2 regions of the Roseburia sp. 499 genome follow, and region 1 is predicted to be linked to the other one. Evidence: predicted binding sites of a transcription regulator. Region 1 holds the regulator's gene; the other holds the start of a gene.

Region 1 (15,440 bases):
CACCGGAAGCTCCGTATTATCACACTTTTCCAGTATGTGCAATTCTACTTGTTCTGATGCTACCTCATTAATCTCGCAAAGATAATCTCCCCCACAATTATCACTGATGCGTACCTGCTCCCCAGCCTTCATGCGCAGGACATTTTTGATATGATTCACATCACTGCCTGTAATAATTACATTCTCTGCTTGTATCTGCTCTGGCTCTACAAAAAACTGAAACATACCTCTCTCCTAATTAATTCTTTCTTGCAGTGATATTTACCCATTCGCCTTGATGATTAATCTCTAAAATCTCAAGTCCCTGGGCTTCTATCGCTTCTTTTACCTGCTGTTCCTTAAAATCAATAATACCGGAAGTTATAAAAATTCCACCTTTTTTCAATCTCATTGGAATCACCGGTGCCATAGGGATAATAACTTCTGCTAAAATATTCGCAACTACAATATCATAGCATTCTGTTCCTACCTTTTCCTGTAATTCCTTGTCATCAATCAAATTTCCATAATAAAAATCTGACAACTCCTCACCTAAATGGTTCACATTCATATTCTCTCTTGCAGAATCCATGCAAATCGGGTCAATATCTGTTCCAGACACATGACCGGCTCCGAGTTTCAGACAAACGATAGACAAAATACCGCTTCCGCATCCTACATCTAATACCTTGTCTCCATCCTTCATATATTTCCGCAATTGACGAATACAAAGTTGGGTAGTTTCATGCTTTCCGGTTCCAAAAGATGCTCCCGGATCAATCTCAATCACGCATTCATACTGATTGTCTTCCGGCATTTCTTCCCATGTCGGTTTAATAAAAATATCCTCAATGGCAAAGGATTTAAAATACTGTTTCCAGTTATTAATCCAGTCCTTATCCTCTGTTTCACTCTCGGTAATCGTTCCTTCTCCAACCTCTACAAATACCCGAAGGTTATCCAATTCCTCTTTCACCTGAGCAAGCAATGCTTCATTATCTCCATCAGAATCCAGGAAAAAACTGACATAACCGATTCCTTCATCCGGTGGAAGTTCCGGAAGGATATCAATAAACATTTCTCCCTTGTCCTCTAAAGACAACGGCACATTATCTTCAATTTCCACACCTTCCACGCCTAAATCTGCCAGCATACTGCTCACAAAATCTTCTGCTTCTGTGGTGGTTTTAATCGTATATTTACTCCACTTCATTTTCTTTTCCTCTTACTTCCTTAACTTTTGATTATTGGACAAAACTATTCATAATAATACCATAACCCCTTATAAAAAGCAAGAAATCAGAAGAAATAGCTTGTTTTCCGTTAACAATGTGGTTATAATTAGGAAAAAGATCCTATTTTCAGTTCTATACAAATTTTTTCGTTTTTATAAAGGAGATTATTTATGAAAAAATTGCATAGAAACAATCTAATTATCATCTGGTGCTCTGTTATCGCACTGGCTATTCTTTCTTTTATCGGTTTTGGATTTTCAACCAGAGGCATTATGGGCGTCCTTACTGTAATAATTGCCGGTATTATCTCTACAATTGGTTACTTTTCTCCATTAAGTGACACCAAGAAAGCATTATTACTTATTTTTCCAGCTGCAATTGCCACTTTGATTTTTGCTTCCATCGTCGGTGGAAACTCTATTGCTTATATCACAAATTATGTATTGCTTGCTATGACAACTTCTTACTTTATTCAGAATGTTATTATTTATTTTGCTATTCCATTCTCTGCCATTTCCATTCTATGTCTCATATTTGACCCAAAAGTCATTGATGGAGGGGATTATACCATCGCAGGAGCTGCTACTAAAGTAGTTTTATTCATTGTTACTTCCATTCTACTCTACCTTGCTATCAAACGCGGTTCCAGAGTTGTTCAAAAAACAGAAGATGCGCTGAAAGTCGTGCAGGAAAATTCTAAAGTTGCTAACGGTATTTCCTCAAATCTAAACACTTCCATTCATCAAAGTATGAATGCTGTACATGAACTTGCAGACGGAAGTTCCAACGTACAGTCTGCTGCACAGCAGATGGGACAAGTAGTAGAAGACACTGCAAATGCAACGGTAACTGTTATGGATAAAATCAATGCTGCTACAACTGAAATCAACCACAACCATGAATTAGCTTCACAACTTGATAATGGCTTTAAAAAAGTTCAGGATGCAGTTTCGAACGGTAACATAGCTGTTGAGGATGCAAAGAATTCTATCCTTTCTATGGAACAGACTGTAAATTCCGCAAGAGAGTCTACGGATTCTCTCTTAACTGAAATGGACAAAATCACCTCCATTCTTGGTGAAATCAATTCTATCGCTTCTCAAACCAACCTGCTTTCCTTAAATGCTTCTATCGAAGCAGCCAGAGCTGGGGAACACGGACGCGGATTTGCGGTAGTTGCTGACGAAATTCGTGGATTATCAGAAGAAAGTTCCAAAGCAGCCAATAATATTCAAAGAATTTTAACCTGGCTGGTAGATACCACCAATCAAGTTTCAAAAGAAATCACCGCTGGAGCAACAGAAGCCGCTGCCAGCGTTCAGATGGTTGATGGACTACTAAATGTATTCGCCAACATCAACACCACTACAGAAGAAGCAAATAAGATTGTAGAGGAAGAATATGAAATCATTGATCATGTAAAGGAGCATTTCACACATATTCAAAATGAAATTGAAACATTAGTTGCTACTTCAGAAGAAAATTCTGCTACGATACAGAATATTACAGAAACCATTTCTTCCCAAAATGATTCTATCAAAAATATTTCTTCTGAAATCGAACTTCTTTCCAATCTTTCTACTGATTTGGAATCTCATTTCACTCAAAACTAATACATATCATACTCATACCAAAAGGCTGTTGCATGAAAAATCATACAACAGCCTTTTGTATTTGTCTTATAGCTCAAATGCCTTTTTTAAATTGTCATATTCTCGGTTGATTTCCAGAAGCGTATCATTATCTCCATCAACATTATCCGGATGAAAAATCTTAATCAATTCTTTATAACGCTTTTTTAATGCACGCTCATTACCAACACCTGAAAAGAACAGTTCTCCTTTTATAATTCTCTGCCCATTTCCTTCCACATAACAGTTCTCATTCATATTACTATAATACTGCTCTTTCTCCAGTTCTATATCCTGTCTGTCTCTGGCAAGCTTCTGCAGTTCATCTTCCAGTATCTTCCACTTCATCTCAAATAATTTCTTTTCCTGTGCAAGACGCTTTTCCTCCAACTGCTTCTTACAGTGAAATTCTCTTTTTTCCTTTTCTAATAGTCTTTTCTCTTCTGCAAGTTTCTGCCTCTCTCTTCTTAAGTTCTGCCTCTGATATTCCCCTTCTGCAGTATCCTGGAACAGCCACTGGGCTGTTGCACCAGACTGGCTCATTACCCTGCCTCCTTTACCATATTACGGACAAAAAATCTTCTGTCCAAGCCTAACTATAAACTCCCGTATATAGTGTCTTTTCAACACCATTCGACGTCATTATACAATATATGGTAATAAATAGCAACAAAAAAAACTTAAATCATAAATTGAGAAATTGCAAATACTACACCACAAACAACTGCTAGTACTGCTAACATAATGCCTTTTTTTCTCATACTTGCTAAACTCTTTTCATTTTCCTTTTCTTCCGCTTTTACCGCTTTTTGAGGACAAACCGCCATAAAAAGCCCCATTACTGCAACTGCCCCTACCAAAATAAATTTTACCATTTCGTACATTTTTCTTTTCCTTTCTACTCTCTCATTTTTGTTATTAGTCTGAGATAAGGAATGGTTAACTCCTACGTCTTACAGAATAAATTCATTCTATTTCATTTTCTGTGTTTCGGATATTTTACTGAATTAGCAACTCATCGAATGACAAGTTATGATTATGAACTTCCCTAATTCCCCTTATCCTTACTCATCCCTCTAAACTCAAAATTAATTTTAATGTTTCTTACAAATATTGTCAACCCAAAATTTTCTTAACCAAATGATTAGAGGTCCAAGATAACGTCTCAGACCTCCATCATTTCTCTACTATATTTCTGCTAATTCTAGCATTCTCTCTAACGGTACATTGGCTTTTTCTATGGTCTCTTTCTCTAATACAATTTCATTTGTCGGATTCCTTAATACCTCTACCACCTTTTCCAAAGATATTTTCTTCATATTCGGGCAAAACTGACGATGTCCTACAGAATAAAATTTCTTGTCTGGATTTTTCTGTGATAATTCATAGAACACACCCATTTCCGTACAAATAATAAATTTCTCATTTGTACTTTCCGTTGCATAATCAATAATCTGTGATGTACTTCCTACGAAATCTGCCAACTCTAATACATCTCCGGTACATTCAGGATGTGCAAGAACTAACGCATCCGGATGAATTTTCTTCGCATTCTGCACCAGATTCGCTTCTATGCTTTTATGTACATGACAAAAACCATCATGAAAAATAAATTCTTTTTCCGGAATCTGCTGTGCTACATAATGTCCCAAATTATTATCCGGAATAAAGAAAATATATTTATTTTTCAGATTCCTAACCACCTTTACTGCATTGGAAGAAGTAACACAGACATCCGAATGGGTTTTTATCTCTGCAGTGGAATTCACATAACAGACCACTGCTACATCCTCATATTCTTTCCGCACCTGTTCTATTTTGTCTATGTCAATCATATGTGCCATAGGACAATCTGCTGTGGAATCTGCCATATATACGTTTTTCTCCGGATTCAATATCTTGGCACTTTCTCCCATAAAAGAAACCCCGGCAAATAAAATATTTTTATTTGGAATCTCAGTTGCGACTTTACTTAAATAATAGGAATCTCCTACATAATCTGCAATTTCCTGCACTTTTCCATCTACATAATAATGAGCCAGAATTACAAAATCCTTCTGCTGTTTTAACTGTGCTATTTCTTCTTTTATGTCCATTTTTCTACCCTTTCTCGCTATGTTTTCATATAAATTTTATTATATTTTTAATAACCTAGTTTGTCAATAGGATATTTTCTCGCATTTCGTCAAAAAAAACAGATAGCTACGAATCTGACCATAATTCACAGCTATCTGTCTCTGTTTATTAACTACAATTCTAATTATCCTCAAAAGACTCCTTTAATTTATCCATGAAACCTTTCTTTTTATGCTTCTCTGTGCCTGCCGCACCATCCTGCTTCTTTAATGACTGCCCGCTGACTTCATCAAACTTCCGAAGTGCTTCCTTTGCTTCTTCATTTAGGCTGGTTGGAACCTGAACCACCAAAGTAACATAATGGTCTCCTCTGACATTTGAATTGCGTAAGGATGGAATACCCTTTCCTTTTAAGCGAATCTTAGTATCTGTCTGAGTTCCCGGCTTTACATCATATAAGATGTCTCCATCAATGGTGCTAATACGTACCTCACCGCCCAAAGCTGCCTGTGCAAAGGAGATTGGTGCTGTAGAGTATATATTCATATCCTGACGCTGGAAAATCGGATGTCTGGATACATTTACTTCTACCAGTAAATCTCCTCTTGGTCCGCCGTTTGTTCCCGGCTCACCTTTATCACGGATTCTTACACTCTGACCATTGTCAATTCCTGCCGGAATCTTAACCTTGATTTTCTTACGGCTTGCAATATATCCTGTTCCATGACAATCCGGACATTTTTCCTTGATGATTTTTCCGCTTCCGCCACAATCCGGACAAGTCTGAACATTCTGTACCATTCCAAGGAAAGATTGCTGGGTATAAACCACTTTTCCTTTTCCACCACATTTTGTACAGGTCTCCGGCGAAGTTCCCGGTTTTGCTCCTGTGGTATGACAGGTAGTACAATCATCCTTTAATGTAATTTCGATTTCTTTTTCGCATCCAAAAGCTGCCTCTTCAAAGGAAATACGAACTACTGCACGTAAATTTGCTCCCTTTCTTGGACCATTGTCTGCAGAACGACGTCTGCCACCTCCGAAGAAATCTCCGAAAATATCTCCAAAAATGTCTCCCATATCCATACCGGAAAAATCGAAACCGCCGGCTCCACCGCCCATTCCGCCATCAAAGGCAGCATGACCGAACTGGTCATACTGACGTTTTTTCTCCGGGTCACTTAATACGGCATACGCTTCGGATGCTTCTTTAAACTTCTTCTCTGCTTCTGCATCGCCCGGGTTCATATCCGGATGGTATTTCTTTGCTAACTGACGATATGCTTTTTTGATTGCAGCATCATCTGCATTCTTATCCACACCCAGGACTTCATAATAATCTCTTTTTTGTTCTGCCATGATTAATTCCCTCTTACACTGTAAGGAGTCATATTAGAATTGAATTCTAATATGGCTCCTAAAGTTCTTAGTATCTCATTAAGTGCTCACAGTCAATGCCTATACTTCTTTATAATCTGCATCTACTACATCATCATCTGCACTGTTGTAAGAAGCATCTCCCATATCAGGACCTGCTCCTGCTGCTCCCTGAGCTGCCTGTGCATTTTCGTACATCTTTGCAAATACTTTCTGTGCACTTTCCATTAATTTTTCTTTTGCAGCTTTCATTTCGCCAACCTGATCATCTGTCATCTCTTCTGCATTTGGATGTGCTTCTACCATATCTTTTAATGCCTTTAAGTCTGCTTCTACTGCTGCCTTATCGTTTGCATCAATGTTAGCGCCTACTTCTTCTAATGCCTTTTCTGTCTGGAATACGAAGGAATCTGCATCATTTCTTGTATCAATTGCTTCTTTTCTCTTCTTATCCTGTGCTTCGTACTCAGCAGCTTCTTTTACTGCCTTATCGATATCTTCGTCAGACATATTAGAACCAGCTGTAATAGTAATGTGCTGTTCTTTTCCAGTTCCAAGGTCTTTTGCAGATACATTAACGATACCGTTTGCATCAATATCGAAGGTTACTTCAATCTGAGGTACACCACGTCTTGCTGGTGGAATTCCGTCTAATCTGAACTGTCCTAAGGACTTGTTATCTCTTGCAAACTGTCTTTCACCCTGTACTACGTTGATATCAACAGCTGTCTGATTATCTGCTGCAGTAGAGAAAATCTGACTCTTCTTTGTAGGAATTGTTGTATTTCTCTCAATCAATCTGGTTGCTACACCACCCATTGTTTCGATGGACAGAGACAATGGTGTTACGTCTAACAATAAGATTTCGCCTGCACCGGCATCTCCTGCTAATTTACCACCCTGGATAGATGCTCCTAAAGCAACACATTCGTCTGGGTTCAAAGATTTGCTTGGCTCTTTTCCTGTCAACTGTTTTACCTTATCCTGAACAGCTGGAATACGTGTAGAACCACCTACTAACAATACCTGACCTAAATCAGAAGCTGTAAGTCCTGCATCTTTCAATGCGTTCTGTACCGGTACAGCAGTTCTTTCTACTAAATCATGTGTTAATTCATCAAATTTTGCTCTTGTCAGGTTCATGTCAAAGTGCTTTGGACCTTCTGCTGTTGCTGTGATGAATGGTAAGTTGATGTTAGTTGTAGTTGCAGAAGACAATTCCTTCTTTGCTTTTTCTGCTGCTTCTTTTAATCTCTGAAGAGCCATCTTATCGTTAGAAAGGTCGATTCCTTCTGTTTTCTTGAATTCAGCTAACATGTAGTCTGTAATCTTCTGGTCGAAGTCATCTCCACCTAATCTGTTATCTCCGGAAGTAGATAATACTTCGATAACACCTTCACCGATTTCAATGATGGAAACGTCGAATGTACCACCACCTAAGTCGTAAACCATGATTTTCTGTTCTTTTTCATTATCAAGACCATATGCTAAAGCTGCTGCTGTAGGCTCGTTGATGATACGTTTTACATCAAGTCCTGCAATTTTACCTGCATCCTTGGTTGCCTGACGCTGAGCATCGTTGAAGTATGCCGGTACAGTAATAACTGCTTCGCTTACTTTTTCTCCTAAGTAGTTCTCTGCATCTGCTTTTAATTTCTGAAGAATCATAGCAGAAATTTCCTGTGGAGAATAACTCTTGTCATCAATCTTTCTCTTATGGTCTGTTCCCATTTCTCTCTTAATAGAAGAGATTGTCTTCTCTGCGTTTGTAACAGCCTGACGTTTTGCAGGTTCACCAACTAATCTTTCGCCTGTTTTTGTAAATGCTACAACAGATGGTGTTGTTCTTGCTCCTTCTGTATTGGCGATAACTACTGGTTTACCACCTTCCATAACTGCTACACAGCTGTTTGTTGTTCCTAAGTCAATACCAATAATCTTGCTCATAATAGAGACCTCCTATAAATATGATTATCTAAAATTAAATGTTTGCTATTTTATCAGTATGATTACTGTACTACGGCTACCATACTGTGTCTTACTACTGTGTCACGGTACATATAGCCCTTCTGTAACTCCTGAGCTACCATACCGGATTCTAATTCTTCATTTTCCAACTGCATTACTGCATTGTGGAATTCCGGATTAAATTCTGTTCCAACTGCTTCGATTGGCTTTACTTCCAAGCTTTCCAGTTCTGTCATCAACTGCTTATATACCTTTTCCATTCCCTGTACAAAAGCATCTTCCTTCTGTTCTTCCGGAACTGCTGACAGACCTCTTTCAAAATTGTCTACCACTGGCAAAATCTTTTCAATAACGCTTTTCGCGCCTACTTCAAACATCTGAGCCTTTTCTTTTTCCGTACGTTTACGGAAATTATCGAACTCTGCCATCTGGCGTTTCACGCGGTCTGTAAGCTCTTCAATCTTTTCATCCTGCTTACTTTTCTTTTCCTTTTTCTTGAAAAAACCTTTTTTCTCGTCACCTTCTTCTGGTGTTTCCTCTTCGGAAGCTTCTGTTTCTTCGGTTACTTCTTCGATTTCTTCGGATGTTTCTTCTACAGTTTCTTCCATTTCTTCTACAGTTTCATTTTCCATATCTATGTCCTTGTTTTGTTCTTCTGCCATTCCTTAACCACCTTTCTATTCTTTCTTCGGCTTTGTAAATACATTATCCAATTGAACCTTTAATGTCTTAAGATTGTCCACCACATTTTCATAATCCATACGCTTTGGACCGATAATTCCAATGGTTCCCTGCAATCCCTCGCCCAATTGGTATGTGGCTGTTACCACACTACAATCCTTCATATTCTTGACCGGTGATTCATCACCAATGTACACCTGAATACCTGTTTCTTCGGACGTTAATGTATCATTAACTAAATCAGCCAACTGTTTTTTCTCTTCAAACGCAGATAATAACTCGCTTGCCTTCTGGGAATCTCGTAATTCCGGATACTTTAAAATATTTGTAGTACCACTGGTGTAAATCTCCAAATCTTCATCTTCCTGTAGCGCACCTGCCAATGCATCCAATACATCGCTTACGATGTTGCTATGAATTCCTGCCTGTTCCTTTAATTTAGATATGGTTCCCAGATTAATCTGCTCTACTGACAATCCATTCAGACTTGTATTCAGTAGAATATTTAATTTCAGCATAGTCTCATTGTCCAAGGCTTCCCTTGTAGGAATCATTTTATTCCTTACGATGTTACCTTCCATAACAATAACCGCTAATATCTGATCATTATCCACCTGAGATAGTTGAAGGAACTTTACCTTGTTTCTCTGATAAGACGGAGCAGTTATCATCGCCGCATAGTTGGTATTTACTGCCAGCATCTTGGCCATCTGCTGTAACACTTGTTCCATCTTCTCAGTATGTTCAATCATGAACTCCTTCATTTCAGTAACTTCCTGTTCCTTTTCCTTCATCAGATTATCTACATAAAAGCGATAACCCTTATCTGAAGGAATTCTACCTGCAGAAGTATGAGGCTGGAGAATATATCCCATTTCCTCTAAATCAGACATCTCATTTCGGATGGTCGCAGAACTCAAATTCAAATCAGAATATTTTGAAATTGTTCGGGAACCTACCGGCTCACCTGTATCCAGATAATTACGAATAATCGCATCCAGAATCTTTACTTTTCTTTCATCTAACTCTGCCATCTGCACCCTCCTTCTTTTCCTTGTTAGCACTCATCTTATTGGAGTGCTAACATCTATGTACTTAACATATCACTATCATTTTGAGTTGTCAATAGTATTTCTTAGAATTTATATTTTTTTAAGATTTAGATAGCAACGAGCCGAGTAAATTAAAAAAGACAGATGTTTGGAAGCTTGCTTACAAAAACATCTGTCTTTTTTAATTTATGGGGCGACTGCCCCTAGCCTGGAAAGGCTTTAGACTTTTCAGGCGTTCTCGGCTCGTTTGTTCTTTTAGATTTATGGGGCGACTGCCCCTAACGAGAAAAGTGCCAACTTTTCGAGTGTACTCGGCTCGTTTCTCAACTTATATCATTTCATCGGGCGACTGCCCCTAACAAGAAATTTCTTTTTTAGACCACTATTTTTCTATTAGCCAAAATCAATATTTTTTCATTTTTGGCTAATAGAATCATCTCTAGCATCCATCCAGTCATCCTCTTTCACTTTGTATTTTGTTATTTGTTAATCACATGGCACTAAATATCCGCATAGCATTTCGAAACATCAAATCCTCATATGCATCACTACTGATTTTTTCGGGCAATACCTGGAAATAATCCTGATACACGGAACGTTCTCCCTTAGGATTACAAAGATAAGTGTCCACTCCATCGATTGGTGCATCACTTCCAAATAGCATTTTCTTACTTCCATATCGTCGTATTGCCTCAATCGTAGTGCTGATAGGAACCCATGTGGTATCTCCATATAGATTTTCTTGTTTTCCAAGCAAATCCAACGCCTCTTTATTATCTGTTCCAAGCCCCATATGTACCATTATAAATGGAATGGTTGGAAACATTTGCGCAGCTTCATATAAATATACCGGTTCTGCCGCCTCACATCCACCCGTGTGTGACACTACAGGCAATTGATACTTTTCCGCTAAACGAATATATGGTAACACCTTTTCATCAGTTGGTGACAGGTTCATATGATAGGGATGAAGTTTTATCGCCTGAATCACATCTCGATTTTCCCGAATAATCTCTTCTAACTCTTCCGTTACTCCTTGTAAAATTGGTTTTGCCCATACTGCAACACCAATCTTTCCCGGATTTTTTCTTGCAAAATCAATGTTTCTTCTTACGGCATCCTCTTGACTTATCTGGTGTTCCTTCGGAATCAACTTCTGTGAATGATCCAATTCTCCTGCATCAACATTCGAAACAATGGCATAATCAATCTGATATTTTTTCATCATTTCCAATACCATTTCCTCATTCATATGAAATCCCAAATATTCTCCGCCTATATGCACATGTGAATCAATCTTCATTTTCTCTCCTCCTAATTTATCACAATAAAAACTCACTCATTACATAATTACTTACAGATATTCCTTCTTCCGTAAGAAAAATCTGTCCTTCCTGCTGTTTCAACAATCCCTGTGCTGTCATCCTCTTTATGACTTCCCCATAAACCGCTTCTATCTCTACGTTAAAATTCTCTAGAAAGTCCTTTCTGCTAATTCCCTTTCTCATTCGAAGCCCCAGAAACATGAATTCCTCCATCTGTTCTTTTCGTTCCAACACATCTTTTCCCTGTGGTTCAAAATTTCCATTCAAATATTCTTGTAAATCTGAGGTATTGGAAAAACGCACATTTTCAATTAAGGAAGCACTTCCAAGTCCGAGACCCAGATAATTTTTTCTGGTCCAATAGCCAATATTGTGTCTGCACTCTTTTCCCTTTTTCGCATAATTGGAAATCTCATACTGCTCGTATCCCTTTTGTCCCAGTAATTCTCCTGTCATTTGATACATAGCACGTTCTGTCTCTTCACTTGGAAGAATCAGCGGTTCCTCGCCATCTTCCCTACGTTTCTCATCCTCTTCATATTCCTGATAGAATGGTGTTCCCTCTTCAATAATCAGACTATATGCTGAAATATGCTCCGGTCTTAATTTTAAAACTTCCCTTAACGTATACTCCCAATCAGCAGCTGTCTGTCCCGGCAATGCTGACATGATATCTACATTCACATTGTCAAATCCACATTTCCGTACCAAATCATAGTTATGCAAAAACTCTTCAAAACTGTGAATTCTCCCCAACTTTTTCAACTCATGATTACTTGCAGATTGCAAGCCCATACTCAACCGATTAATTCCTGCCTTCTTGTATGCGATAAGTTTCTGCTGTGTTAACGTTCCCGGATTACACTCTATGGTAATTTCTGCATCCGTTTCTATGCAAAAATTCTTCTGCAATCCTTCCATAATCTCTACTATCTGCGTACCGGAAAGTATGGATGGCGTACCACCTCCCAAAAAAATAGAAGTTACTCCATACACACTATAATTTCCTGCTTTTTGCTCTATTTCTTCTATTACTTTATTCACATAATGCCTGCGAACACTCTCATCCACAGGCATTGATAAGAAATCACAGTAACGACATTTCTGTACACAAAACGGAATATGAACATATAGTTCTAATTCTTTTTCTCTCACTGTCATATCCCTGCTCCCCTATTTATCATCCAGTTTCAACACGCTCATAAACGCCTTCTGTGGAATCTCTACATTTCCCACCTGACGCATTCGCTTCTTTCCTTCCTTCTGTTTCTCTAACAGTTTCTTCTTACGGCTGATATCACCACCGTAACACTTCGCCAATACATCTTTTCGCATTGCCTTTACGGTCTCTCTGGCAATTACTTTTCCACCAACTGCTGCCTGAATAGGAATTTCAAACAAATGTCTTGGAATCTCTTCCTTTAACTTCTCGCACATCTTTCTTCCACGCTCATAGGCACTATCACTGTGTACAATAAAGGAAAGTGCATCCACTTCTTCCTTGTTAATCAAAATATCAAGCTTCACTAATTCAGAACGTACATACCCCTTCATCTCATAATCAAAGGACGCATATCCTCTGGAACGGGATTTTAACGCATCAAAAAAGTCGTAGATAATCTCATTTAACGGCAAATCATACTTAATCAAAGCACGGGTTTCTTCCATATATTCCATACCAATATAAACACCACGTCGTTCCTGACACAAATCCATAATAGCTCCGATAAACTCACTGGTTACCATGATTTCTGCACTTACCATTGGTTCTTCCATGTATTCGATTTCTGATGGGTCCGGTAAGTTAGATGGATTCGTCAGTTCAATTACCTCACCATTTGTCTTATGAACTTTATAAATAACTCCAGGTGCTGTAGTAACAAGATCCAGATTATATTCACGTTCCAAACGTTCCTGAATAATTTCAAGATGCAAAAGACCTAAGAATCCACAACGGAAACCAAATCCCAGTGCAATGGATGTTTCCGGCTCAAATTGGAGAGCTGCATCATTTAACTGCAGTTTTTCCAATGCATCTCGTAAGTCTGGATATTTGGCTCCATCTGCAGGATACATTCCGCAATATACCATTGGATTTACTTTCTTATAACCCGGAAGTGGTTCACTGCAAGGGCGATTAGCATCTGTAATAGTATCACCCACACGAGTGTCCCTTACATTCTTAATGCTAGCTGTAATATAGCCAACCATTCCGGCACTTAACTCCTCACATGGAATAAACTGTCCGGCACCAAAATATCCTACTTCAACTACTTCCGCTGATGCTCCGGTTGCCATCATCTTAATAGTAGTTCCCGGCTTCACTCTTCCTTCTTTGATACGACAGAACACGATAACTCCCTTATATGAATCATATAAAGAATCAAAAATCAATGCCTGTAATGGATTATCAGGGTTTCCGCCAGGTGCAGGTATCTTGGACACAATCTGTTCTAAAACCTCTTCTACATTCAATCCCGTTTTAGCAGAAATTCTTGGTGCATCCTGAGCTTCAATTCCAATGACATCCTCAATTTCTTCTACCACACGTTCCGGGTCTGCACTTGGTAAGTCAATCTTATTGATTACCGGAACTACATCTAAGTCATGATCTAATGCAAGATATACATTTGCCAAGGTCTGTGCCTCAATCCCCTGTGCTGCATCTACCACAAGAATCGCTCCATCACAGGCAGCAAGACTTCTGGAAACCTCATAATTAAAGTCCACATGTCCCGGTGTATCAATCAAGTTAAAAATATACTCTTCGCCATCTTTCGCTTTATAAACAATACGTACCGTCTGAGCCTTAATAGTGATTCCACGTTCCCGCTCCAGTTCCATATTGTCCAAAATCTGCGCCTGCATTTCGCGGCTGGTAAGCAGACCTGTCATCTCTATGATACGATCTGCCAAAGTTGATTTTCCATGATCTATATGTGCAATAATGCAAAAATTTCTGATTTTATTCTGGTCAATTGTCATTTCCGTTCCTCCATCATCTTATCGTGCAACTAGTATAACACAATTCTTTGGAGCTTGACAATCTTTACAACAGTTTCTTTTTCTTAAAAAAAATGATACACACTACTACTACTGCAACACTCAAAACCGCAACAAACAAATATCCATACTTCCATTTTAGTTCCGGCATATTAGAAAAATTCATCCCGTACCAACCTGCCACCAATGTCAACGGCATAAACACGGTCGTTACTGTAGTAAACACTTTCATAATTCGGTTCTGCTCGTAGGCAATAGCTGCATCTAATGCCTCTCTTACATGAACTAATTCCTCATATAAAAATTGAATCTGCTCTGTCATTCTTCTGACCTTGTTTTCATAAATACCAAAATAGCAGGCGCATTCTTCTGCTATAACCTGTTCCATCCCATTGATTCCCTCTATCATATTTAAGAGCTGTACATAGTCATTTTTCCACAGAGTCAATATTCTCTTACATTCGAAAATTGCTTGATTGCGATTTCGTTCAATTTTCCCTGCTACAATTTCCCGTTCCATGTTAATCAAATAAGTTTCCATTTCTTCTGTTATCTGCTGTCCATTCTTCAAAATTGTATCAAAGATAATAGAAACTCCCTCTTGTAAATCCACCTCCGAAACCTTTTCCTTCACCTTGTTCAGCAAATCGGTTTCATCTTTTAAAATGGTCAGAACAAATTGTTCCTTATCCAGAAAAAAGGCAATCCACAATGGCTTTACCCTTTTCCCATTATGCATTTGAAAACTGCCGTAAATCCCATTTTCTACCGCTTTTACTCCATTCCAGTAATCTGCTTTTATTTTTTTCAAATTTTCTGCCAACACATCTTCCTGTATTTCTTTTAATGTTGCAATTCGAACCGCACACTTCTCTTCCATTTTTCTCTCCATTATTCTGTCAAAACTTTATGTAATAAATCAGCCAATGGTTCCATGGCATTCATAGCCTCCTGCAATGTATTCGTCTGAGCCCCCACCTCAACTAACAGGCTCTTAGGACAATAATGCATATTATAACGATATCCCTTCAAATAAATGGAACGAGTAAACCCCGGGTAATATTCCTCCGCTGCCAGCTTCATTTGAAAAGAAAACGCCAAATTATCTGCCTG
Region 2 (15,440 bases), 520 kb from region 1:
ATGATTCCCTTTATTTCTAGTAGCAATGACACCCTTTATTTCATTGTTTTCAAAAGCCCCATACATCACAATATTATTTATGTAATCCTCATTTATAATAACAGATTGGTAAAAGGCTTCTATCCCCTCTTTTGAATAATCCGGGGATTCATACTGTAAAAACACATTCCACACAAGTTCTAAGGCTTTTGCTCTATCCTTTTCTAATATCTGTCTTATTTCCACTTCACATACCTCTTTTCCATATACCTCTACAAGCTATTCCAGTATTTCAAAAGACACACTGCCGGATGCCTCATTTCCTGTAACAGTAATGGTATATTCTCCAGCTTCTTCCACTTCTACATCGAAATTTCCCGTAGTGACATCATTTCCTTGATATGCTCTTACATCCTCACCTTTATGAATACTAATGTCAATACTTCCTTTATCCGCCACAATACTACACCGAATAACGTCTCCCTTTTCCAGATTAAAGTTATGTTCATACGTTGTATTAAACACTGAATATTCTAAACTAAACTCATTCTCGTTGCCCACCATACTACCATTAAATTTACCTTCGCCACAACCTATACAGAAAAAAATCAAACTAAAAATACACAACAATAAGCTTATCTTCCTATTTGCTCTCATAGTTTCTTCATCTCCTTACAATTTCCTTTTCACTCTGTTTCAATGAATGGTATAGACCTACAACTTAAACAAAATTTATTACCCCATATATTAAATGACATACTGTAAAAATCAATATAGGTATAATTGCGACCCTATTTTTCCTATCAATAGCAAAAAATAGAAATGCCAGACATGGAAACACACACAATGTTAAAATAACTACTGCATTTGTCACACCCTGATAATAAAATATCCATCCCATAAAATATAAGAAACAACTTATAATTGTAGCTATAATAAGCGGACTCATCATGATTTTTTTACTGTCTTTATTCACAATTATGCACAAAGCAATAATCATTAACACTTGTGCTATAGATGCTATTGTATCTATTGTTCCGGTAGTAGATTCTGCTCTTAATACATCATTTGGCGCCGGAACAGCAAACCAATAAAAATTTGGTAACATAATTATCAAAAACAATAGCAATCCCCATACATTAAATCCTAGCTTATATTTTTTTATCATAATAGTACCCTTTCCATTTAAATTCTGCACTAATAGAAACTATGATATCGTGCTTCCCATTTTGGTCTTAGTGGAAATCAGACGTGTTCTTCCTTCCACCTTAACGACATTTTCTAATTCTTTCATAGCATCTTTAGCAATCCATACTTGTACTTTATTTCCATTTTCCTTTAAATCATGGGCTAATAATAATGCTTTCTCGTTATAGCTAAAATCTATTTTCCCTATTTCCCTTAATGCCCACGAAACCGCCTTTTTAATATGTTCATGTTCGCTATCCGAATTTTCTCGTACTAACTTCAGATATGTATCCAGAACATCATTTGATAATTTTTTATCATGTATCGCAGATGATGCTATTAAGGTAAACGAAGCACGTTTTTCGTATACATGAGGAGAAGTAATCCACTCAAATATAAAATCCTGATAATCTTTCATCTTAATAATTAAGTTCTTGCACAAATGATCACATAAATCCCATGAAATAACATCTGACATAAGCCTTTTTATATCAGAATGGGTTATGTCTTTGCGGTCGAATAATAGAACTGCAAGCAGCCTGGCTTCATGGTAACCGGTATTCCATAACTCAAATCCCAATTCCGTAGACTTACCTATTTTCTTAGCAATACTTCTTACTATAGTTGTGGAAACTCCTATACTATATTCTTCCGGTATTCCCATTTTTACAACATTTGCCTTATACTTTTCAGATGACTCTGATTTTAATTCCTCAATAATTTCTTTACTGTTCATAATTATTTCTCCATTACTTCCTCAACTATTTCTAGCATTCTTTAATAAAGGAAACATGTTCTGTTAATTCAACAAACCCCTTCTTCTTGTAAAAACTATACGCCGGAACAGTTCTCTCTGTTTGTAGGAAAATATGAGTAATTCCTTTTGACTTTATATATCCTTCAATCGCTTTCAGAAATTGTGTTCCGAGACCTCTTCCCTGTTCTTCCCTTTTAATGCAAAGTTCCTCAATGTAATACTCTGTTCCGGTATACCAATGCTTTATATTTCCCATGGCAAGTCCAACCATGACATTGTCTTCAAATAATCCAAGTGCCAAGGAGTTTTTATTTCCTATCAAATCCATGATATATGCATGAAGTTGTTCCTGATTACTCCAATCATCATTCCATGGTTCTTTTGTAAAAATCTCTACAAAAAATGTTTTAATTTCTTCAATAACATCAACATGAAGTTCTCTTAATTCTATTCGTTCCATTCTATTCCTCCTGTTGTTTCTTATTCACCTATTACAAAATCAGCATTGTTTTTAGGCTGGTATTCTTCTATATACCTATGCTCGGCTGGGAAATACCTATTTTGATATTTATCAATGATTTGTTGCTCATCACCAATATAGGTATCTCTTTTTATCACTCTGTTAAGTCTGACTTTCTCCGGAATATCAAGATATATCATATAATCAAATACATTTTCGAATTCTTTTTTTTGAAGAAATATTCCTTCTACAATCACAATGGTATTTTTCCCCACATCAAAACGCCGATGAAAATATGTATCTTTGTCTTTATCATATAACTCAATGTCAATATAATCTTTCTTGTTATTTTTGATTTCCTTTATTACCTCCGAAAAATAATCAAATCTCCATTGTAAGTCATAATAACATTGCCACTCAGGATATGCAGAATCGTATCTTACTTCCCGCACCTTGGTGAACTCATCAATATGAAGTAAAAGTGTATGATAATTGTTGTCTATAAATTTCTGACATATCTTTTCAGATATTGTACTCTTCCCCGCGCCACCAAGACCATCAATACCTATTATTGAAATATTTTTTGTATCAACCCTGAATTATTCACGGATCAGTATCTGAACCAATAAATTTACCGTGAATCAAAAAATCTAATCCTTGCCGTAACAACTTCTCTCAAATCACCTGCAAAAGGGTATAAAATACCTATGGAAAATTTCAGAGCAGTTATCGAGCTGTCAAGGTTCGTTAATAGTTGCTATTCCAGCTGTATACTAAGCTTGCTGATATTTGACAGAGTTTCATAAAACTCATTCTTGTAAGGACAGCTACTACACAGCTTGAATGTTATATATCTTGCTGAATGAACTGCTTTCGCAGCAATCTTCAGCAGTTTTAAACGGACGGTATCAATGCGTTGCTTTCGCATATTTGCTGATAACGCCAATCGTCTAAACCAATTAAATATGTTATACGCAAGAGCGTGTACCTGAAGCCTGTTGGCATTTACCATTCTGGTATGACTGCTTACGGAAGCGAAATCAAAACCGGATTTGCTTTCTTTGATGAAGTTTTCCATCAGTCCTCTTTTGCAGTAAAATTTGATGAGATACTCTGGTGAGGAATCCATGTTTGTGACAATAAATGTGTACATGTAAATCATCTGGTTCTCTGGCTTTTCAACCTTGCAGACCACGCGCCTTTCATAAGGCCATGAACCTGCTTTGTACATGAATTCACCATAAACTACCGCATAATCAACTTTGTTATTCCTTGTTATCTCATCAAGTTCATCCACAAGATGGGATGCTTTTTCACGGAGAATTCCATTCTCTTTCAGCCGGATAACATAGCTTGTGCCATTTTCCTCACACTGCGTATAAAGATCAGGCGTAGCGAAACCGCTGTCACCACGAAGCAGAATACGGATTGCCGGATAATCGTTCAGGTATTCATCAAGTATCGGCTGCAGGAAGTCAACCACTCCGGTACAGGAATACTGTGTTCCATCACGAAGCTGGATTTTAATCAGATCCCCGGTCATTCCATCATAACAGACAAGCGGATGGTATCCATTACTCTGATAGTGGAAGTTAAAGGCTTTTCCTTCCTGTTTACCATATGCATCAAGAAGAGTGGAATCAAGATCCAGAATAACAGCCTGTGGCATCTGGATACTGTAGATTTTCTTTCTCAGCATTCTGCCAATAGTAAGGAACTGGTTTAAGGTATCTTCATCCGTACGGTTAAAAAATCTTGATACCGTAGGTTGTGATGCAAGGGCATCTTTTTCAAGTACAGACTTGAATACAGGATCATTTGTAAGTTCATCGGAAGCATCATCTTCGAAATAACCGGCAATGATCATATATATCATCTGGAGCAGATTTTTCTGATCCGTATGATATCTGAATAATGCAGAATCATTGGTCTTGAAAGCTTTGTCAAAAAGCTTATCAATACCAAGTTTGCTTACGAATTCTTTGATAAGAAGTAAGCCTGCATCGGAGGACAAATCACCTCCGTCAAAATTTATTTTAATTTGTCTATTGCTTTCAAGAGATAAGGTGTTTACAATACTCATAAAGGGCTCCTTTTGGGTTATGATTTAAGATTCGACACCTTAATTTTACCACATTTGGATGCTCTTTTTTTATTCACTTAATAAGTGAAAAGCAATATTCAGTTAAAATACAGTAACAATGTGGCTTTCAGCCACTTTCACGGCACAACCGTGAATAAATCAGGATAAACTTCTAAAATTCCTGATACTAGCCAAAAAAATTCCTGCATATGCCCCTCCTATCTTTTTTCCCATTATATCACTTTGCCTTTATTCAAAAATAATATGGAAGAAATAACCTCTAACTTGTCCTTCTTCTGTATTTTCTGCTAAAAAACTCTGAAAAAGCATGGTGAAATTTCTCCCGACAGGAACGGCTAATATTAATTCCTTCTCCATTTTCCAACAACAATTCCATATTATCTACTGCCCTCACTCTTTTCAGATTCACCAGATAACTGGAATGCGGCTTTGCAAATCCTTCCGACAGTAGTTCCTTCTCTAATTCTTCCAACTTTTCCCGAATCACAAGATCTGTGACCTTCCCATATAATGCTGCATCTGCCGCAAGCACTACTTTAGTTCCCCGTTTTAGTTTACCAAGATATAAGATTTCCTCTGCTTCTAATAATATTGCTTTGCCGTCCTGGGTTACTTCCAACCGTTTTTTATAACTGCGACGTTTCATCTCTATCAATAACTCATCTACTGCCTGCATTATTTTTTCATCTGAATAATCTTTTAAAAGATAACGGTAAGGCTGAACATTGAAATGTTCCGGACTTGGCATACACACAGAAGAACAAAATGCCAGCACCGCCTGACTATTATAGGTACGCAGTTCCATGGCAGTCTCATATCCATCCATTCCAGTCATCTGCATGTCCAAAATCATCAAATCAACTGCCTCTTTTCCCGCTTCTAAAAAATCAACACCGGAAGAATATGTACTGATTTTCATACTATTCTCATACTCTCTACTTGATTGAACAAAATCCACGAACCGCTTCAAATCCTCTGTATTATCGTCACATATTACTATATGATACATTCCTTATTTCCTCCTTGTGAAACACTTTATCCTTTGTTTCACAATTACTATTTTATAGTACCAGTGTCATAATATCAATCAAATTGTATTGTTACCAGCATTGAAAGGTAAATTTGTTTTATAGCCTACCATTTCCGTAAAATGCTTATCTTCGACATTTCGTGTGAAAATGTCTTAAGTTATCCACATTGCATACTTACACAAATTCCTGTCAAAAAAAATTGTGAATAAATTTTGCATTTTCCTCTTGGCAGGCATCACCTTCTTTGCTACAATTAATTCAGTTTTGAACTGAGTTATTCAGTTGAACTGGTATATCTTCTGTTTCTGTTAGTTGCCGTCCAAAGCTGGCTAACAATTCAGGAGATATATTTTTTTGCAGCTTTTTTATTCCATTTTTTTCAAGATAGAAATACTCATATAGCTGCTTCACAAAATCCGCTATCTGTTCCATCAGATAGTGATTCTTCTGTGCCCGCTCATTCCAACTACATGCGTGCTCTATATCTCCCTGCCAATGCTTCTGGCGGTTAAATCCCTGATTTTCTATTTTCCATCTGTTACGTCCGGCACGTACGATTTTTTTTGCATTACTTTTCGTAATCTCGATGCTTGTAATCCAGGCAAACTCTCTTTCTTTCTCTTCACCTTTTACAATCCACCTTTCCCGATAATAGATTAGATTCACGTCAAAGTCATTGAACATGATTTTATTCTGATACTCTATATCAGTTCCAATTGTTTCTTTTTCCGGAAGTGCACGGTATTCTTTAGCTATTGATGAAGCGCAGCCTTCTTTATATCGGATAATGTAATCCCAATGATAATCTTTACATATCTGTAAAACTGTTTTTGTAACATACAGTCCATCTGCCGTAATGATAATTGGCAGCCTCGGGAATTTCTGTTTGATTTTGGCAGCAAGTCTTACAAAAGCTTTACTTTCGCAATCCTGTTTTACTGCTTCATCACTTTGATTTATATATTTCTCCGAATTTTCTATTGTTTCTGATGCAATACTGCATACAAGATTTTCTCCAAAGTATATTTTTGCCTCAAGTATGCTTCTGTGATACTTAATGTACTCTTTATCTGAGCCTCTGTTGTAACACCGGCTCAGATAATGCTCATTCTTCTTTTGGTATCCTTCGTCCAATTCGGTTGCATCTACAATAATCTGCCATTTCTTTAACACCTTGGCATTATCAAAGGTCTTTCGACGAATCATGGAATATACGATATTCTGCTGAACATTCTCTAACTCCCTTGGATCTAATCTTTCCAGAAATTCATTTTCTGTCACACCATGGGGCATATAATCTTTTACTTCTTCTCCCATGAATCTGTATAAATTTCTGCAGATTTTCTCATCATTAAAGGTTCTTGTCATTTCCTGCATGCTCGAAATCCCTGCAATACTTTTATAGTACATAGTTCCAAGCATGACTCTTGAAGAATAATCAATGTAACTCTGATTACGGGGATCTTTTACTCTGCCGAACATCGAAAATAGTTCCGGACAAAATCTGTTCTGAATCTTATTACATTCAGCAATGGGATTGTTTTCAAGTTTCTTTCTGATTCTTTCCTGCTCTCGGCTCATTTTGCACCTCTGCGATAAAGTTTTTCTTCTATTTTACCTTATTACAGAGAAAACCACAGTAATTTCATATGATTTAGTGCGAATTATTTTTACCTTTCAATGCTGTATTGTTACTATAACACAATCACTTTCGGTAGATTTTGGGTTTGTGCTGCAAGATACATCTCTGTTGCAAAGTCTTTGAGGTCCTCTTTCAGATAAAGTTGCATCAATAGGTTTCCCTCGTACTTTTCCCGGATTAGACTTTCCAATAAATTCACAAGTCTCGTTTCTAGCCAGGCTTTGTCATGTGCCTGAATAATCTCCTGTAACCTTATATAATCCTCATCAGAAGCAACCATCCCTAATTTTTGTCCGGTTATCATATGCCCTAAAATATGGCGCAAAATAATACTGCAAATATTGTAAAACTGCTTTTTGTAGCTTTTTTGAAATCTATATAGTATTTCACATACATAATTCTCCGGCAATGCTCCCATAAATCTTTGTTCATAAGAAATGTATTCCACATATTTTTCAATGGCATCTATTCCGGTAACTCCTTTCATTGGGCAGATTGTGGGATAATCCATTGTAATAATAGTTTCCTGCGGCGCAAACCAAATATCATAATATCGAAAAAATCCCGGAATCCCTTTGGTTACCGTATCATTATAATTCTCATTGCCAAAGGAATTAAAATCTATAATCATTTTATTATAGGCGGTCTGGGTCCTTTTCACTTTTTCCTTTAGCTTTTCACACCCAAAATAATACGCATCTTTTGCAGACAATTTTTCTGCACTGATTAACTGATTGTCATCCTCACACTGATGAATACAGTAAATAACTGCCTCCATGAGCTGTCTCGCCCTTTCATAAGAAATAGAGGTACTTTCCTTTGAAGTGTATTTTTCTGTAAGCTCTGCAACAAGGGGTAAGAGCTCTTCCATTTCATAATTATTCATCTTCTTTCTCTCCTCCCCTTATTTTATAGTTCTTTCCGAAGAAAAAATTTCCTTCTCTTCTAATATTTCTGGCAAATCCTTCCAACACTGTTTCCTCTAAAAATTCCAAAGAGCCTTCACATTCCCCTTCAAAAGCCTCTTTCATATAATCAAGCAACTCATCATCTGTTAATTCATCCATAGACTCATTTTTGTATAGATAAAAAATCTCCTGCAATCTGGTGATTGTCTCCACATAATTTTCCTGATAAATATAAGGCGAATCGCAAAAAGTAAAAATCAGCTTCGGCAGTATTCCTTCTCCAAATTCTACACGCTGCTGTTCTCTTAAGTTTTCTTGCCTCCTTTCTACTAACAACTTTGCTTCTTCCTCAGTAAGTGCAAGCCCAAACTTCTCCGTTTTTTGATTCATATCAATTACTTTTTGAAGCTGATTTTTTCCCGACAATAGCTCTAACCAATCCTTTTCTTCCATTTCGTTACCTTCCCTTCTGCATATGGTTTTTCGATTATACAGCGTTCACGGATTGATTAGTAGTCTTGAAATTTTAGCGATTTTGTGGTAATATAACATATGAAAAGAGGAAAGAAATCCTAAATTTTTAAGATTTCTTTCCTCTTTTTATTTACGCGAGTAGCGATGAGAATGCCATGCTTGCATGGGCATTCGAGGAGCACCGCGATAACGAGTGAAACTCGCAAAGCGTGTTTCATCTCGTTCTACTTATTATTCAATAGCGATATATTTCTGTTCTTCGACTGCATTTGCTTCTTTCTTCGGAATCGTCAGTTTCAAAACACCATCCTCGAATCCGGCATGAATATCATTCTGAGTAATATTTTCACCGACATAGAAACTTCTCTGGCAATGTCCCATGTAACGCTCCCTGCGGACAAACTTACCATTTTCATCCTTCTGATCATTTTCTTCTTTGTGTTCCGCAGAAATAGTCAGATATCCATTTTTCAGATTTGCCTTTAAATCTTCCTTCTGATACCCCGGCAGTTCCATTTCCATCTGGTAATGGTCACCCATATCCTGCACATCAGTACACATCAGACCGCCTGCACTGGCATGTTCATACGGTGTACGAAACATCTCTTGAAACATATCATCAAATGAATCATTGAAAAAATCATCTACAAAACTTCTTCCCAAAATACTAGGTGCTAACATACGTCATTCCTCCTTAAACTCTATAAAATTCTATTTCTAAATTGTTACTATTTTATGCTATCTGAATGTTTCCTGCATTATCTTCCAAATGCTTTGGTATCTTTGGAATCTGAATTCTCAAAACACCGAATCGATAAGATGCCTTCAAATCCTCCTGTGAAATTCCTGTGCCAATATAAAAGCTTCTCTGATAGTTACCAAAATATCGTTCCTGACGAATCCACTTGTGATTTTCTTTGTTCTTTTCCCTTTCTCGGAATGCAGATACAATCAGGTATCCATTCTGGATATATGCCTTTATGTCTTCTTTTCGAAATCCGGGAAGGTCAATTTCCAACACATATTTATCATCCCTTTCCCTTATATCACTTTTCATTGGATAATGTTTTCCTGGTGCCATCATAGGTCCTTCCTCCTTTTCCTTTGTTCTAGTTGTACTATAACACTTGTTATTAGCACTGTCAAGAGGCGAGTGCTAATAAAATTGTGAAAAAAGTGTGACCGTTTCATTCTTACTGTAAAGTAATCCCCTCTCCCAACTAAATCAGCATCAATGCTAATACTCCATACATTGCAAGTCCAAGACTTGCTGCACAGCAACTTGGCGCATCAACGAAAATCTTGAGTCCGGTTGCTCTAAATAAAAGACCTATTAGTTGAAAACACAAGGGATTAAGAATGATACACCACAATGGCAGTTCTAAGATTCCAAAAGCAATAAGTCCCATAACTATAAATGCAGGAACAATAACTAACATAGAATACAATACAAAGAACGGAACATATATCTGTCGAAATACTCCTTCAATTACATCCTCAGCTATTTCAAAATCTGCCTTCTCTATTATCTTCTGATATATCGTAGGCATCATACACAGAAATGTGTGAATCATAAATCCCCCCATTGCCCCACACAAAAACATGATTGTCATTCCCATTGCCAGTTCAACTTTTACCTTATATAGCTGCATCATAAGTGCCACGAAGCCACATGAATACATAGGAACAGCAAACATCGCAAGAATATCTGACCATACAAATCTTCCATGAGACATTACTTTCCACTTACTGTCTATCATTTTCATTTTTCCAAGCTTCTGATTATCGTCCCCTTTTAAATCCAAAAGCAAATCTGCCACTGCACATAACATTCCGCCTATGATACCTATAATTGCGAATACCTTTATCATCACCATCGTCTCCTTACATTTCAAAAATTGAATCAATTAATAAATCAACCATTATATCCATGGTTCTCTCAACCCCTGATTCATGTAGCATCTCTTTTTGCTCATAGGAAAGAACAATAATCTTAATGATATTTGCAATAACCGCATAATCGAGGTTTTTCTTTACACCATCCATCATAGATGTAATGAACTCAATAACACGCTTTTCTTTCTCCAAGTCTACAAAAGGAACCCCTCTTTTTTCGTACATTTTCTTAAGGGCAGCCTCGTCTTCAGAAGAAAAATTCTGATAAATATTATCTGCATCCATTACCATCTTTCGCACTATTGCCTTGCTTTCTTCAATAGAGTATCTCTCTCTCCCCTGTAAACCAGCCTGCAAATCTTCTAACAGTTGTTTCCTGTTGTCAGCCAGCATATCTTCTACAAATTCCTCTTTTGATGGATAAAAACTATAAAATGTACTTTTCCCTATTCCAACTGCATTCGCAAGTTTGCTAATGGACATATGTATTAGCCCTTGCTCTTTTAACATTGGCATCCCCACTTCTTTCATTTTTTGTTTTATTTCTTTCTTTTCCTCTTCTGAAAATGTTCTCGTTCTCATTTTCTCCTCCATTTACGACCGTTTTATATTTTTGTTCGTATTTATGTTATACACCTTTACTTTTATTCTGTCAATGTAAGATTAAATTATCTATTTTTTCCTTTTCCACTCCCTTATCTCTTCTAGGCGCTCCTTTACTTGCCGTTCCGCTCCCTGACTGGTTGGACGATAATATCTTCGTTCTGCCAAGGCATCCGGCAAACACTGCATTCGCGTCAGCTTATTCTCATAATCGTGAGCATACTCGTATCCCTTTCCATAATCAAGTTCTTCCATCAGTTTGGTAGGTGCATTACAAATCTGAAGTGGTACCGGGTCAGTACGTCTGGTACGAATATCCTTCTTTGTTTCCTCACATGCCATATAAAGTGCATTTGACTTCGGTGCCATGGAAAGATAGGTTACCGCATGTGCCAGATTCACATCGCACTCAGGCATACCATTAAAATGACATGCCTGATATGCTGCTATTGCCACCTGTAAAGCTCCGCTATCTGCCATTCCTATATCTTCGCTGGCAAAACGTATCAGCCGCCTTGCAATATAAAGTGGATTCTCCCCACCCTCTAACATTCGCTGCATATAATATATTGCCGCATCCGGGTCGGAATTACGCATAGACTTATGCAGAGCTGAAATCAGGTTATAATGTTCTTCGCCGTTCTTATCATAGAGTAAAGATTTTCTGCTAATACACTGTTCCATCCCCTCATTTGTCACAGTAATAGAAGCATCTGCCGCAAGTTCCCCATTTAACACTGCCATTTCCAATGTATTTAGCGCTGTTCTCGCATCTCCATTTGCCACTTTTGCAATTGCCAGAATCTGTTCTTCTGTCATATGAACGTTCTGATTGCCAAAACCTGCCGGCGCTTTTAATGCATTTTTCAAAAGCTGCACCAAATTTTCCTCGGTAAGTGCCTTTAAGACAAACACTCTGCAACGAGATAAAAGCGCCGCATTAATCTCAAAAGAAGGATTCTCCGTAGTAGCACCGATAAGAAGAATACTTCCTTTCTCCACAAAGGGTAAAAAAGCATCTTGCTGCGCCTTGTTAAACCGATGTATCTCATCCACAAACATCACGGTACGAATCCCCATCTTTCTGGCATTCTCTGCCTGTGCCATAACTTCCTTTATTTCCTTAATCCCACTGGTAACTGCACTAAAATTAATAAAATCTGCCTTGGTATGACCGGCAATAATACTTGCAAGTGTTGTCTTCCCCACACCGGGCGGTCCCCAGAAAATCATGGAGGATATCTGGTCTCTTTCTATAAGCTGACGTAGCATCTTTCCCTGCCCCAAAAGATGCTCCTGCCCGATAAAATCATCCAGATTCTCCGGGCGAAGTCTGCTTGCCAAAGGTGCATATACTTTTCTATCATCAAATAAGGACATCTGTTCCATGTGAATTCTCCTTCCACTTTCTAGATGTCCTTATTGTACCAAACATTTGTTCTTTTTTCAATTTTTAATATAAAATTTCTTTTTCTCCACTATATTCCCCAAGTATTTTTTCCTACTCTTCCTGTTATTGCAACTCTTTTTTTCATTGACAGAATTTTTGGCATGAATGATTGTAGTTTTGACATCACTCCATCACACACAACTATCTTTTTCTTTGCAACAGCTCGCCATGTTGTATTCACTACATCTTCCGGTTTCCTTAATTCTCCTTTCATTCTTCCTATCTTATCAAAAAAATGAGTATCCGTTGCACCCGGACACACTGCTAAAAATTTGATTCCCATGTCTTTATATTCATAATACAATGCCTCCGTTAATGCCAACACATATGACTTTGTGGCTGAATAAACCGCACCATATGGCAATGGATTAAATGAGACTGCGGATGCAATATTTATGACCATCCCTTTCTTTTTCTCAACCATTTCATTTACATAGAAATATGATAGTTTTGTCAACGCCAGCATATTCACATTCATCTCATTTTCCATTGTTTCAAAATCGTCTTTATGAAATAACCCTTTGGTAGAAAAACCTGCATTATTTATAAGCATTTCTACAAATATATTATTACTTTGTGTTGTTCGAAAAACTTCTTCTGCCGCATTGGCATTGGATAAATCTGCCTTTATCACGGTTACTGTTATCTTATTTTTCTCTTCCAATTCCTTTTTTAACTGAAAAAGTTTTTCCTCATTTCTGGCAACTACAACCAAATTCTTTCCCTGACTTGCACATCTCTTAGCAAAACATTCACCAATACCTGATGATGCACCTGTTATTAATACTGCATTCATTTTCTTTCCTCTTTTCTATTATATTTGAATGCAATATATCATTTTGGAGAGCTTATTTCATTGTCATATGACAATAAATTATCTTTTTCTTTCAATGCTCTACTTAACGAACTAGGTGTAACTCCAATATATGAGGCAATATATTCCTGCTTCACACGGTTCGCTATATTCGGAAAATCTTCTACAAACTTTTTATATCTTTCCTCAGCATTTAGCATCAGGAGCTGATAATTTCTCTGCTCTTCCTTCAAAAAAGTCTCCATACACAGTTGGTTAAAAATCTTCTCACATCTATCTATTCTTTGAAATACCAATTCTAAATCTTTCACGGAAATTGCTGCCAATGCCATATCTTCTATTGCCTCTATCCGAAATTCATATGGTGTTCTTTTTATATAGTTATATACCCCACACCACATTCCTTCTGTGGCAAAGCATTTTGTACACTCTTTCCCATCCATATCAAAATATACGCCTCTGGCAATTCCTTCGGTTATAAGAAATATCTTATCTAGACTTTCATTCATATCAATAATCACTTGATTTTTCTTCACCTTCTCCATTTGAAACATACTTGCAATTTCAATGCTTTCATACTCAGAAAAACCATATTTATTTAAATACGAAATAATACGCTCTCGCATTTTCTCTCTATTCATTTCTGATATCTGTCTTACTTCCACTTCTTATACCTCTTTTCATTTTTCTTACGGCAACTTACAGCTTTCCCTCTTCTATTCTTGAAATATGCTCATCAAAAGAATCAATGACAAACTTTGCATTAGGTAAATTCAGAACCTGCAATACCAATGGATTCCCATAGAATTTTTCAATGTTTTTCCGATTCTCTTGTCTGCTGTATGGCTCCCATAAAAACTCATCCCTGTCATCCTCCAAGTCATAAAGTTTAGAAGCCGCATTTTCGCTAAAATCAATCTCCTCCAAATGAATTTCCTTAATCCTTCGCTTTTCATCCCGGAAATAAATTTTATTCGCTGTAAGATCATAGACAACACTCCAGACCGTATCCTTTCTCTCTGCTTTTTCCAAAATAGCAAAAGCAGAATCCACTGTCAAGGAATTTTCTTTTTCCAAGGCTTCCTTTACAATTTGAAAACGCATAAAGGAATTTTCTTCATACTCAGATGTGTTCTGCTTTTTTCCAAGGCAAAGTGCTTCATAACTGCTATTGGTAAGAATGGGTAACATTGTTTTTCCCTGAAACACCTTCTTGTCTCCATTTACAAATTCTACGATTGCCCGATTCCCCTTTTTATCCATGAGAAAATAGTGGAGCTTCGCCGACTGATTACTAATTGCAAAATCTGAAAATGCCTGAATCGCCTGTTCCACATCTGCACAGCAATCCAAAAGGTACTGAATGGCTTCCAGACAGCTGATATGTTCCTTTTCTGTGGTATCCGGATACAACGCAGCCGGAAAAGTTGCCTGCTCTACAATAAGTCCCTTCTCATTGATTCCACAGACAGGCATCCCCTTCCCCGATTGTGAGAAAGTCACACTTCCAAAATGAGATACCCATTCCAACTCTTTTTCGGGTGGAACAACCAGTGATTTTCTTTTTACCTTTCGTTTATTGGTAAACACCATTCCTCCATTTACAAAGCAATCATAATTCTTTGCCAAAAAATAACACTGCGGTTCTATACCGGTAAAAACTGTACACATACTTTCCTCTCCTATACCCTTACCTGAAACAATCCGTGTCTATTACAATATGCATAAATCAACCCATGCCCTTTTCGTGTAAACCTCACTGTCGCATCTTGCTCCGGATAGAGTTTTTTATATTCCATACAATCACTGGTCACATAGGCAATAAAAGAAATGTAATGTGTTTTTGTCATCGGATGCTTTACCATCACGCAGTATTCGCTCTCTACCATTTCCAGAATAATTTTGTGGTCTTCATCCGGTTCCTCCGGCTCTAACGCAGGAAGGGTGATGCCATGACAGCTATATACTCCCTTCCCTGTTGCTGCAATTACATTTCCGCATACAGGACATACATAAAACTGCTGTTTTTTCATATTTGCCTCACGATTTTCGTTCTCGGCAAGTTTTCCTGTAAGAAGTTCCGCAACGGAAATGCCAAGACTTCCGGACAATTCAGGTAAAATCCCGATGTCCG

What was found. The regulator HrcA, encoded in region 1, represses chaperone genes, less so after heat shock. The targets are predictions, from matches to a motif close to TGTTAGCACTCNNNNNNNNNGAGTGCTAACA.
Region 2: BIV20_RS06345 (Hsp20/alpha crystallin family protein) is a predicted target of HrcA. The motif match lies at 9,675-9,705, and genes of this name have one in related genera.

The regions. Positions count from the first base shown of each region.
Region 1 covers NZ_CP135164.1:1,785,630-1,801,069, forward strand. The annotation lists gene BIV20_RS08915 (16S rRNA (uracil(1498)-N(3))-methyltransferase) at 1-225, opposite strand, end outside; gene prmA (50S ribosomal protein L11 methyltransferase) at 239-1,192, opposite strand; gene BIV20_RS08925 (methyl-accepting chemotaxis protein) at 1,385-2,827, shown strand; gene BIV20_RS08930 (hypothetical protein) at 2,894-3,388, opposite strand; gene BIV20_RS08935 (hypothetical protein) at 3,526-3,729, opposite strand; gene nadA (quinolinate synthase NadA) at 4,033-4,941, opposite strand; gene dnaJ (molecular chaperone DnaJ) at 5,102-6,280, opposite strand; gene dnaK (molecular chaperone DnaK) at 6,380-8,245, opposite strand; gene grpE (nucleotide exchange factor GrpE) at 8,308-8,928, opposite strand; gene hrcA (heat-inducible transcriptional repressor HrcA) at 8,944-9,981, opposite strand; gene BIV20_RS08965 (amidohydrolase family protein) at 10,490-11,302, opposite strand; gene hemW (radical SAM family heme chaperone HemW) at 11,322-12,485, opposite strand; gene lepA (translation elongation factor 4) at 12,498-14,309, opposite strand; gene BIV20_RS08980 (CorA family divalent cation transporter) at 14,374-15,207, opposite strand; gene spoIIP (stage II sporulation protein P) at 15,219-15,440, opposite strand, start outside.
Region 2 covers NZ_CP135164.1:1,270,063-1,285,502, reverse strand. The annotation lists gene BIV20_RS06405 (GNAT family N-acetyltransferase) at 1-225, opposite strand, end outside; gene BIV20_RS06400 (hypothetical protein) at 259-636, opposite strand; gene BIV20_RS06395 (hypothetical protein) at 701-1,102, opposite strand; gene BIV20_RS06390 (DNA alkylation repair protein) at 1,187-1,903, opposite strand; gene BIV20_RS06385 (GNAT family N-acetyltransferase) at 1,935-2,384, opposite strand; gene BIV20_RS06380 (uridine kinase) at 2,405-2,947, opposite strand; gene BIV20_RS06375 (IS1380 family transposase) at 3,142-4,467, opposite strand; gene BIV20_RS06370 (LytR/AlgR family response regulator transcription factor) at 4,748-5,497, opposite strand; gene BIV20_RS06365 (transposase family protein) at 5,778-7,100, opposite strand; gene BIV20_RS06360 (DUF6179 domain-containing protein) at 7,214-8,047, opposite strand; gene BIV20_RS06355 (DUF6323 family protein) at 8,040-8,522, opposite strand; gene BIV20_RS06350 (Hsp20/alpha crystallin family protein) at 8,775-9,224, opposite strand; gene BIV20_RS06345 (Hsp20/alpha crystallin family protein) at 9,277-9,627, opposite strand; gene BIV20_RS06340 (DUF6796 family protein) at 9,764-10,414, opposite strand; gene BIV20_RS06335 (TetR/AcrR family transcriptional regulator) at 10,428-11,021, opposite strand; gene BIV20_RS06330 (replication-associated recombination protein A) at 11,112-12,431, opposite strand; gene BIV20_RS06325 (SDR family NAD(P)-dependent oxidoreductase) at 12,521-13,288, opposite strand; gene BIV20_RS06320 (Crp/Fnr family transcriptional regulator) at 13,327-13,971, opposite strand; gene BIV20_RS06315 (carcinine hydrolase/isopenicillin-N N-acyltransferase family protein) at 14,006-14,977, opposite strand; gene BIV20_RS06310 (helix-turn-helix domain-containing protein) at 14,989-15,440, opposite strand, start outside.